Regions from separate parts of the Sporolactobacillus terrae genome, predicted to be linked through region 1. Evidence: predicted binding sites of a transcription regulator. Region 1 holds the regulator's gene; the other holds the start of a gene.
What was found. Region 1 encodes Rex, which represses fermentation and respiration genes when NADH is low (regulators of the CRP and FNR family bind a similar motif). Its sites were predicted from a motif close to TTGTGAAATATTTCACAA; they were not measured.
Positions count from the first base shown of each region.

Region 2: the regulator Rex is predicted to act here: its motif matches at 2,123-2,140, upstream of K7399_RS03260 (cytochrome ubiquinol oxidase subunit I).

Region 1 covers NZ_CP082837.1:2,333,129-2,337,561, forward strand. The annotation lists gene K7399_RS11150 (CPBP family intramembrane glutamic endopeptidase) at 1-497, shown strand, start outside; gene map (type I methionyl aminopeptidase) at 814-1,569, opposite strand; gene K7399_RS11160 (redox-sensing transcriptional repressor Rex) at 1,673-2,314, opposite strand; gene K7399_RS11165 (ABC transporter ATP-binding protein) at 2,594-4,433, shown strand, end outside.
Region 2 covers NZ_CP082837.1:720,308-724,740, reverse strand. The annotation lists gene cydB (cytochrome d ubiquinol oxidase subunit II) at 1-542, opposite strand, end outside; gene K7399_RS03260 (cytochrome ubiquinol oxidase subunit I) at 511-1,917, opposite strand; gene K7399_RS03255 (MerR family transcriptional regulator) at 2,694-3,026, opposite strand; gene K7399_RS03250 (Fur-regulated basic protein FbpA) at 3,213-3,368, shown strand; gene K7399_RS03245 (RBBP9/YdeN family alpha/beta hydrolase) at 3,428-4,018, opposite strand; gene K7399_RS03240 (phosphatidylglycerophosphatase A family protein) at 4,080-4,433, opposite strand, start outside.

The sequences.
Region 1 (4,433 bases):
TGGAGCGGAGCATGCGCGCGTCTTGGGGGGAGTCGATCGCCTGGGCAATTTGCGGCATCTTCATTCTCTATGTGTTGCAGATCGCTGCTGTGCTGATCAACAATCTGATTCTTGGTCAGCCGCTGTCATCTGAACATACAGCCGGCATCGTTAAAATGGCGAAAACTGCGCCGCTTTTTATTTTCGCCGTTAGTGTCATCGGCCCGATACTTGAAGAAATCGTCTTTCGTAAAATTCTCTTCGGAAGTCTAAAAAAAGTGATCGGCTTTATTTTTTCCGCTGTGATCAGTTCGCTAGTCTTCGCCGCCGGTCACTTTGACTTTTCGCATCTGCTTATCTATTTTGTGATCGGCTTCTTTCTTTGTTATGCCTATCATAAAACCGGCCGAATTTGGGTGACCATGTTCATGCACGCGGCGATGAATACGATCGTTGTCCTGCTTACGATGAACGTTCAGCTGACCAATACAACCGGATGGATTCACTGGCTGCTCTGAACTCCAGCCCTGTGCGATGGGTTCGCGTCTTTTCGGTGCTGAATCGTCGCTTCGGTTACTCGCTTGCCGCGGGCGCACCACGAGCCTTCTCAGACAGGCAGGAATCCGCGGCGTCTCGCATCTGCGCGTTGATGCACGGTCTTTTGCATGACCAAAAATCTTATACTTTGTACGTAAATACAAGTTAGACGCTTTATCTCAAGGGTATTTTCATTCCGGCGGTGTCCCGCGCCCCCCCAAGCGGGTCATGAATGTTTATTATCCTGCGAGAAAAACGGAGCCCCGATCTGGGACTCCGTTTTTCTAGTACACGTTTTTATGCTTCGTCGAGGCTGGTCAGAATTTCCGGACCGTTCTTCGTAATCGCAAGCGTATGTTCATACTGTGCAGACAAGGAACCGTCAACCGTTCGCGCGGTCCAACCGTTTGAATCAACCTTCGCGTGCCAGTCACCGGTATTGAGCATTGGCTCAATCGTGATCGTCATCCCTTCACGCAGGCGCAAACCGCGTCCAGGACGCCCGTAATGGGCAACGGGCGGATCTTCGTGCATCGTCGGTCCGATACCATGCCCGACAAATTCGCGGACAACGCTGAGCCCTTCTGCCTCCGCATAGCTTTGAATCGCGTAGCCGATATCGCCGAGACGATTGCCGACAACCGCTTGTTCAATGCCTTTATACAGCGATTTTTCCGTTGTTTCAAGTAGGTGCTGCGCTTCATCGGAAATTTCTCCAACCGCATAGCTCCAGGCTGAATCGGACATCGCGCCGTTCAGATTAACCACCATGTCAATGGTGACAATGTCACCTTTTTTCAGTGGCTTTTTGTTGGGAAAGCCATGGCAGATCTCATCATTTACCGACGCGCAAGTCGCAAATTGATAACCTTCGAAGCCCTTCTCTTCAGGAATAGCGCCGTTTTTTTCAAGAAAGTCGTTCACGAATTCCTCGATCTCCCACGTTGTTGTTCCGGGACGAATCATTGATTTAATGTGCTGATGGGCGCGGGCCAGCAATTGACCGGATTTTTTCATCTCAGCAATTTCATTAACTGATTTTAATTGAATCATTGTTTCATTCCACCTTATCTTTGAACCTGATCGGATAAAACGCATTACTCTCGCTTCATGTTTCACGTCGTCAAGGTTTCACCTGTATTTTACCACTTAATCTTTAAGAATTCTTTGTTTCCATTGAATGATTCAGAAAGTAGATCAGTGCTTGAAGTTCAACCGTCATATCGACATGACGGACATAGGCATTCTCAGGAAGGTTTAAGGTCGTTGGCGAAAAATTCAAGAATCCGCGAATTCCTGAGGCCAATGCCTTCTCTGCCGCTTCTTGAGCATGAGCTGCCGGAACGGTTAGAATTGCGGCGACAATCTCATGATGGTCGTTCGCTGCAAGTTCATCCATCGCAAATACTTTTGTCCCGCTCACCTTTGTACCGATCTTTTTCGGATCAACATCATAAGCGCGTACAATTTGCGTATTATTATTCTTTAGAAAATTATGGTTGAGCAGCGCCGTACCCAAATGACCGACACCAATCAGGATCACGCGATTGAGTTCATCTTGGTACAGCGTCTTTTTTAAAAAATCCATTAAATATTGCGTATCGTAGCCGTAGCCTTTTCTCCCCAGTGCACCAAAATAGGAAAAGTCCTTACGGATCGTCGTCGAATCGATTTGCACAAGCTCACCGAATTTCGAGGATGAGATGCGCGTCTTCCCATTCGCAACCAGTTGCTGAAGGGTTCGGTAATACAATGGAAGCCGCTCGGCTGTCGCCTGCGGTACAGTTTGGCTTGCCATGACCGAATCTCGCCTCCCAATCGTCCAATCTCATTATTATTTGCGTCATGGATGTTTCTCGTTCAACTATACTATATTCACCGATTCATTTGTTCTTTATTTCACAATCCTTACTGTTTTCGCCTCATTTTTCCCAGATCATGCCCTTTATGTTGCCCAACAAAACACCAGTACGCTACAATAAAACTAACTATCCTTATTATACTCAAGGTAAGCGTCTATCGCTTGAACGCTGCCTTGCATTGAACGAATTCCTAATTGTGTCTGAGGTGAAGATCCGTGCTGCTTCTACAAACAAGCGAGATCAGCAAATCATTTGGTACTGATCTTGTTTTATCGACTATTACGATCGATGTCCAGTTCGGCGAACGTGTTGCGCTTGTCGGCCGAAACGGGGCAGGAAAATCAACGCTTCTGAAAATCATCGCCGGCAAAATAAGCGCCGACAGCGGCGAAGTGATCATGCCCAAGGATCGCACCATGGGCTATTTGCCGCAAAATGCTACACTTGACTCAACACGTGGCATCTATGACGAACTGGTCTCGGTTTTCAGTCCGCTCATCGCGCTTGAGAAGAAGATGCGCGCGATGGAGGCGCAGATGGCTGATCCCGGCAGCTTTTCAAACCCTAAAGATTATGAACAACTGCTCAAATCTTATGACCTGATCCAAGCCGACTACCGTGCAAAAGGCGGGTTTACGTATCAGGCAGAAACCCGAAGCGTGCTGAATGGCTTGAAATTCGGCCGTTTCCCCGACGATACACCCGTCTGCAACCTCTCCGGCGGACAAAAGACGCAGCTTGCGCTTGGCAAACTGCTGCTGATGAAACCTGATCTGCTAATCCTTGACGAACCGACCAACCATCTGGACATCGACACACTCTCTTGGCTGGAAAATTACCTGCAGCGTTATAACGGCAGCGTGCTCGTTGTCTCGCATGACCGCTATTTTCTTGATAAAATTGCGACAAAGGTATTTGAAATTGCTCGTCACCGCGTGCGCAAATACACCGGCAATTACTCGCGCTATCTCCAACAGCGTGCAGCGGAGTACGAGAGCGAAATGAAGGCCTATGACAAACAGCAAAAAGAAGTCGCCAAGCTGCAGGAATTTGTTCAGAAAAATATCGTCCGCGCCTCGACGACCAAACGCGCGCAAAGCCGGCGCAAACAATTGGAGAAGATGGAACGGATGGAACGGCCGACAGGCGATGCAAAATCGGCCAAATTCTCATTCACAATCAAGCAACAGAGCGGCCGAGACGTCTTGGCCGTTTCCAATCTCAGTGTTGGTTACGCAGAACAGGCACCGATGATTTCCGATCTGACTTTTCGAATCAGCCGCGGTGACCGTGTCGCATTGGTCGGACCGAACGGAATTGGAAAATCGACCGTCCTTAAAGCGATCGCCGGATCGGCCACTCGTCTCACAGGTGATGTACGCCTCGGGAGCAAGGTTAGCATTGGTTACTACGATCAGGAACAGCGCAGCCTCGATCCAACAAAAACGGCGCTTCATGAACTTTGGGATGATTATCCACTGACTCCGGAAGGAGATATTCGCACCATACTCGGCGGCTTCCTTTTCTCCGGAGCTGAAGCCGATAAGTTGGTCGCACAATTAAGCGGCGGTGAGAAGGCGCGTGTCATGCTCGCTAAGCTGATGATGCGCCACGATAACCTGCTGATTCTTGACGAGCCGACCAATCATCTCGATTTGGACAGCAAAGAGGTCTTGGAAAATGCGCTGATTGACTATCCGGGAACGATCTTATTCGTATCCCATGACCGTTACTTTATCAACAATCTTGCCAGTCGCGTGTTTGAGTTGTCGCGTGAGGGGATCACGGAATACCTCGGCGATTATGACTATTACATCGATAAAAAAACCGAGCAGCAAGAAATTGCAGCGCTTGATCACCAAGCAGAAACCACGCAGCAAAAAGAAGCCGCTGCGCCGGAAGGAAAAAGCCAATTTTTAAAAGATAAAGAGCTAAAGAAGAAGAAACGTCAGCTTATCCGCTTCATCGAGCAGTCGGAAGCAGCTATCAGCGCATTAGAAGAAAAGATAGAACAAAACCAACAAGCATTGCTCAAGCCGGAAGTGTTTAGCGATA
Region 2 (4,433 bases), 1.6 Mb from region 1:
TGGTAGAGACAAAGCAGTGTGATGAGGATGCCGCCGAGTACGGAATACGGGTGAACAATGCTTGCAAACGTCGCATGCATGTTCATATTTTTATCAATCGGAAGTCCATACACAAGGGTTGAGAAAACGACACCCCATAGGAACGGGCATAACAGACTGGCAATGAATATTGCCCAATCCCAAGTACCTGACCATTTCGGATGGTCTACTTTTGCTCTATATTCGAAAGCCGTCCCGCGTGCGATCAAGAGCAACAGCAGGAAAACAAGCGGTACATAGAAACCGCTGAATAACGTCGCATACCAATTTGGAAATGCCGCAAACATTGCACCGCCTGCGGTAATCATCCAAACCTCATTCGCATCCCAGAATGGGCCGATCGTGTTGATCAACATTCTCCGTTCCGTTTCATTTCGCGCGACAAAACGCGTGGCCATGCCAACGCCAAAATCGTATCCTTCAAGAAAAAAGAATCCGATGAACAAAACAGCGATCAATAAAAACCACAATTCATTCAGTAACAACGTGATACGCCTCCCCATCAAATGGATCATTCGATGAAACATCCTGTTTAGCATTTAGCGATGGACCTTCTTTAAAGGTGCGCACAAAAAGGTAGATCATTACTGCTGCAAGAACAGAATACATTGTGATGAACGCTATGATCGAGAAGAGCAATTGTCCTGCCGTAACATTTGGTGATACACTGGCCGCCGTTTGCATAAATCCAAAAACTGTCCACGGCTGCCGGCCAATTTCGGTCATCAGCCATCCGGACGTGCTCCCAATGAATGGAAAAGCAATCGACGCGACCATGATTCTCAAGAACCACTTGCTGTCTTGTAATTTCTTTTTCCAAAGGAGGAAGACACCGACAAGACCGATTACACAAAGCAGGCCACCGAAACCACTCATGACACGGAAGCTCCAGAACGTTGTCTTAACCGGCGGAATATAATCCCCCTTACCGTACTTCGCAACATACTCTTTCTGCAGCGTCTCCATGCCTTCTACGTTGCCGCTGAACGTTCCGTAAGACAAGAAGTCAAGCAGATAAGGAATTTTCATTTCCTGATTGTTCTTATGGTTTTTCGTGTCTATGGAAGCAATAACTGTCCATGCAGCGGGACTTCCACTATCTTTCCAAAGCCCTTCAGCAGCAGCCATCTTCATTGGCTGCGTTTGAACCAGATATTGTGCCTGAGCATGCCCGGAAAAAGCGATCGCCAGACTGGAAATAACGCCAACGATGATCGCCAGCTTAAATGATTTCAAATAAAAGGATACTTGCCTTTTTTTAAGCAAGGCAATTGCACTGATTCCGGCAACCACAAACCCTCCGGTTGCAAAGGAGCCGAAAATCGTATGTGGGAATTCCACCCATAACTGTGGATTGGTTAAAAGCGCCAAAAAGTCGTTCATTTCTGCTCTGCCATTATTGATTTGAAAACCAACGGGATGCTGCATAAACGAATTCGCGGTCAAAATCCATAATGCGGATAAGGTCGTTCCGGCCGTCACCAGCCAAATGCAGGCTAAATGTGCACCCTTGGACAATCGATCCCATCCAAACAGCCAAATACCGATGAATGTCGATTCCATGAAAAATGCGAGCAATGCCTCAATAGCAAGCGGAGCTCCGAAAACGTCCCCCATGAACCGTGAATATTCCGACCAGTTCATACCGAATTGGAATTCCTGCAGAATACCGGTAACAACACCGATTGCAAAGTTAATTAAAAAGAACTTCCCCCAAAATTGAGCCATTTTCTTGTAGATTTCATTTTTCTTAACGACATACATGGTCTCCATAATTGAAATGATAAGTACAAGACCAATTGAGAGCGGTACGAAAAAAAAGTGAAAAATCGTCGTTGCCGCGTACTGAAATCTCGCTAAACTCAATACATCAAACATGCTCTCTCCTCTTTTCAAGTGGGTACCCTTAGGTAGGGGTACCTTTTATCTCTAAAAGCAGCAATCATCTAAAATGATCCGACCGATCGGATTAAAAGTGTAACAGATGTCACAATCCACTACCTACTTTACAACTTCTTTGGCACCATTCACCCTGTCGCTCATGACAATTTTGTGAACATATCGTGACGTATTTTTATCCAAATTGTGACATTGTTCGCGTATGAACAATATGTATTTGACAAGAGAAAAAATATTTCTTGTTTTTTTGACAATCAGAAAAAAATTAAAATCAATGTGAAACTGTTTTAAAACAATTTTTCTTATGCTGAATGTGAAACATACCCGATGCCTCGTTCATAATCAAATTCGTCTTCCATGCAGCTTTGATTCATCGAACTTGAGCTTAAACGACACTTCAATCCTAAGTAGCACAGTACGTTCAAAACCATATCAGTGCTTTCCCTATGAGAAAAACCAAGTTGTGCTTGGTCCTTTATCTCCAGCCATGCGTGATGGATTCGTGTCTTTTCGGTGCTGAATCGTCGCTTCGGTTACTCGCTTGCCGCGGGCGCACCACGAGCCTCCTCAAACAGACAGGAATCTGCGGGGTCTCGTTGGCCCGCATCAACCAAGCGCGATCCCGCAGGCGCCAGAGTACCTCCGCTTTGATTCATAGTCAAGACACGGAGCTATTGATTTGAAGATGGGGCAAAATCTTATACTTTCTTTCCCTATAAAAAAAGCCGGCACTTCTGCCGGTCTGCTTGGTTCGATTAATCTCTCTTATTAAAATAGGCATTAAGCTGGCCGCGAATCATCCGCTCCCTAAGCTTCGTATCATACCGCTTATCCTCTTTTCGCTGCATCTCTTTACGCAGCTCGGAGGTCTGCATACCATCCTCCATCTTATTGGCGATATCCATGAGCGCTTCAACATCTGCAAAAGAATATTTGCGATTCCCGCGTTCCGTTCGTTCTGGAAAAATCAGTTTTCTTTTTTCATAATAACGGATCTGCCGTTCACTCAGTCCTGTCAGCTCGCAAACGGTTCCAATCGTAATCACCTTTTTATAGAGATAAGCATCTTTCTGAGAATGCGTCGCCACTAGTTCACCCCTCCACTTTCGTTGAAATGTTTTCAAAAATCACGCAATTGTGTGTAAGATAATATTACATCTACAATCGTTACAGTTCAATAACTATGTAAGATTTTATAACGAACTATTGGACGAAAAAATGAAAACGCGCTAAACTATTTATAGGATTAATGCAGACATGAAGAGGTGTGTGCAATGACGGAGACACTCACACAAAATAACGAGAAAGAAAAGAACGCCCTCATCATTAAGCTGTTGAACGAAGGGGTTTATAAAACAAAGAATCGTCAGCTTTATCAGCTGTCCTTTAATGAACTTAAAACGCTATATAAGAAGATCCTGCAGCCATAACGTGCTGAAAAGGGAAGGGTATCTCATAAGTCGATCATGACCTGAGATACCCTTCTTTCTCAACTATTTTTCCAGTCCATTTGATCCTCAAGGCAAAGCTTAAGCATCCACGGCCATGGACCATAACCGGAATCAAGGTTGATATGCCCTTGTTCAGGAATAATAAAACAGGGTAAGCAGTAAGTCAAAAAGTGACCCATATCCGCTTGTGGCAGAAAGGGATCGTTGGTAGACAATACAAACAGGCTTTTCTTAGCAGCCGCTGCAAGCGATTGTTTCGCTTCCGGCAGCGGAAAAAAATCTTGAATTTCTGCTTTTTTATGATAGGGAGAAGGCGGACAAACCATAATCACACGATCAATGCGTCGTGAAAGACGCTGCGCAGCATAGTGAATCCACAGGATGCACCCTAAGCTGTGCGCGACGACCGTTAACGGTTCGTCAGGTATCTGCTCAAGCGTTCGGTTCAGCTGATTGAGCCATACGTTTTTGAGCGGTCGATCCCAATCCGAAAATTGAGGAAACCAGACCTTCTTCCCTTTTCTTTTTAAGGATTCCGTCAGCCATTCTTGCCAATGCCCGCCCTTGCTTCCACCAAGCCCATGCAGCACAAGATAATTCATCACATGCACCTCAATTACTAAATCCATTTCATAAATGCACCTTTTTTCATTATACAACAATAAACGGATCCGGGTGATCCGGATCCGCTTATTTTCTATGAGATTGAGCAGCTCTTTTCTCTTCATCATCCCTAACGCGATGTGCGAGACGGCTTGATGCGTCCGCAGCAATACTCGCAATTAAATCATCGAGAAATGTGTTGACCCGCCCACCTTTAGCCAAATCCACTTTTCCGATAATCTTCGGCTTGACTTTATCCAAATAGCCAAAGGTAGTCGCCGCGATACTTCCAAAACTTGAAACAGCTCCCAAAGCAATCGTTTCATCGACTCCGAACAATCCTTCATCTTGATCAACCAGCGATTGCAGCGGTTCGGATAACATTTTCTTCTCAGCAAAACGATCAAGTTCGATGCCGACCAAGATCGCATGCTGCAGTTC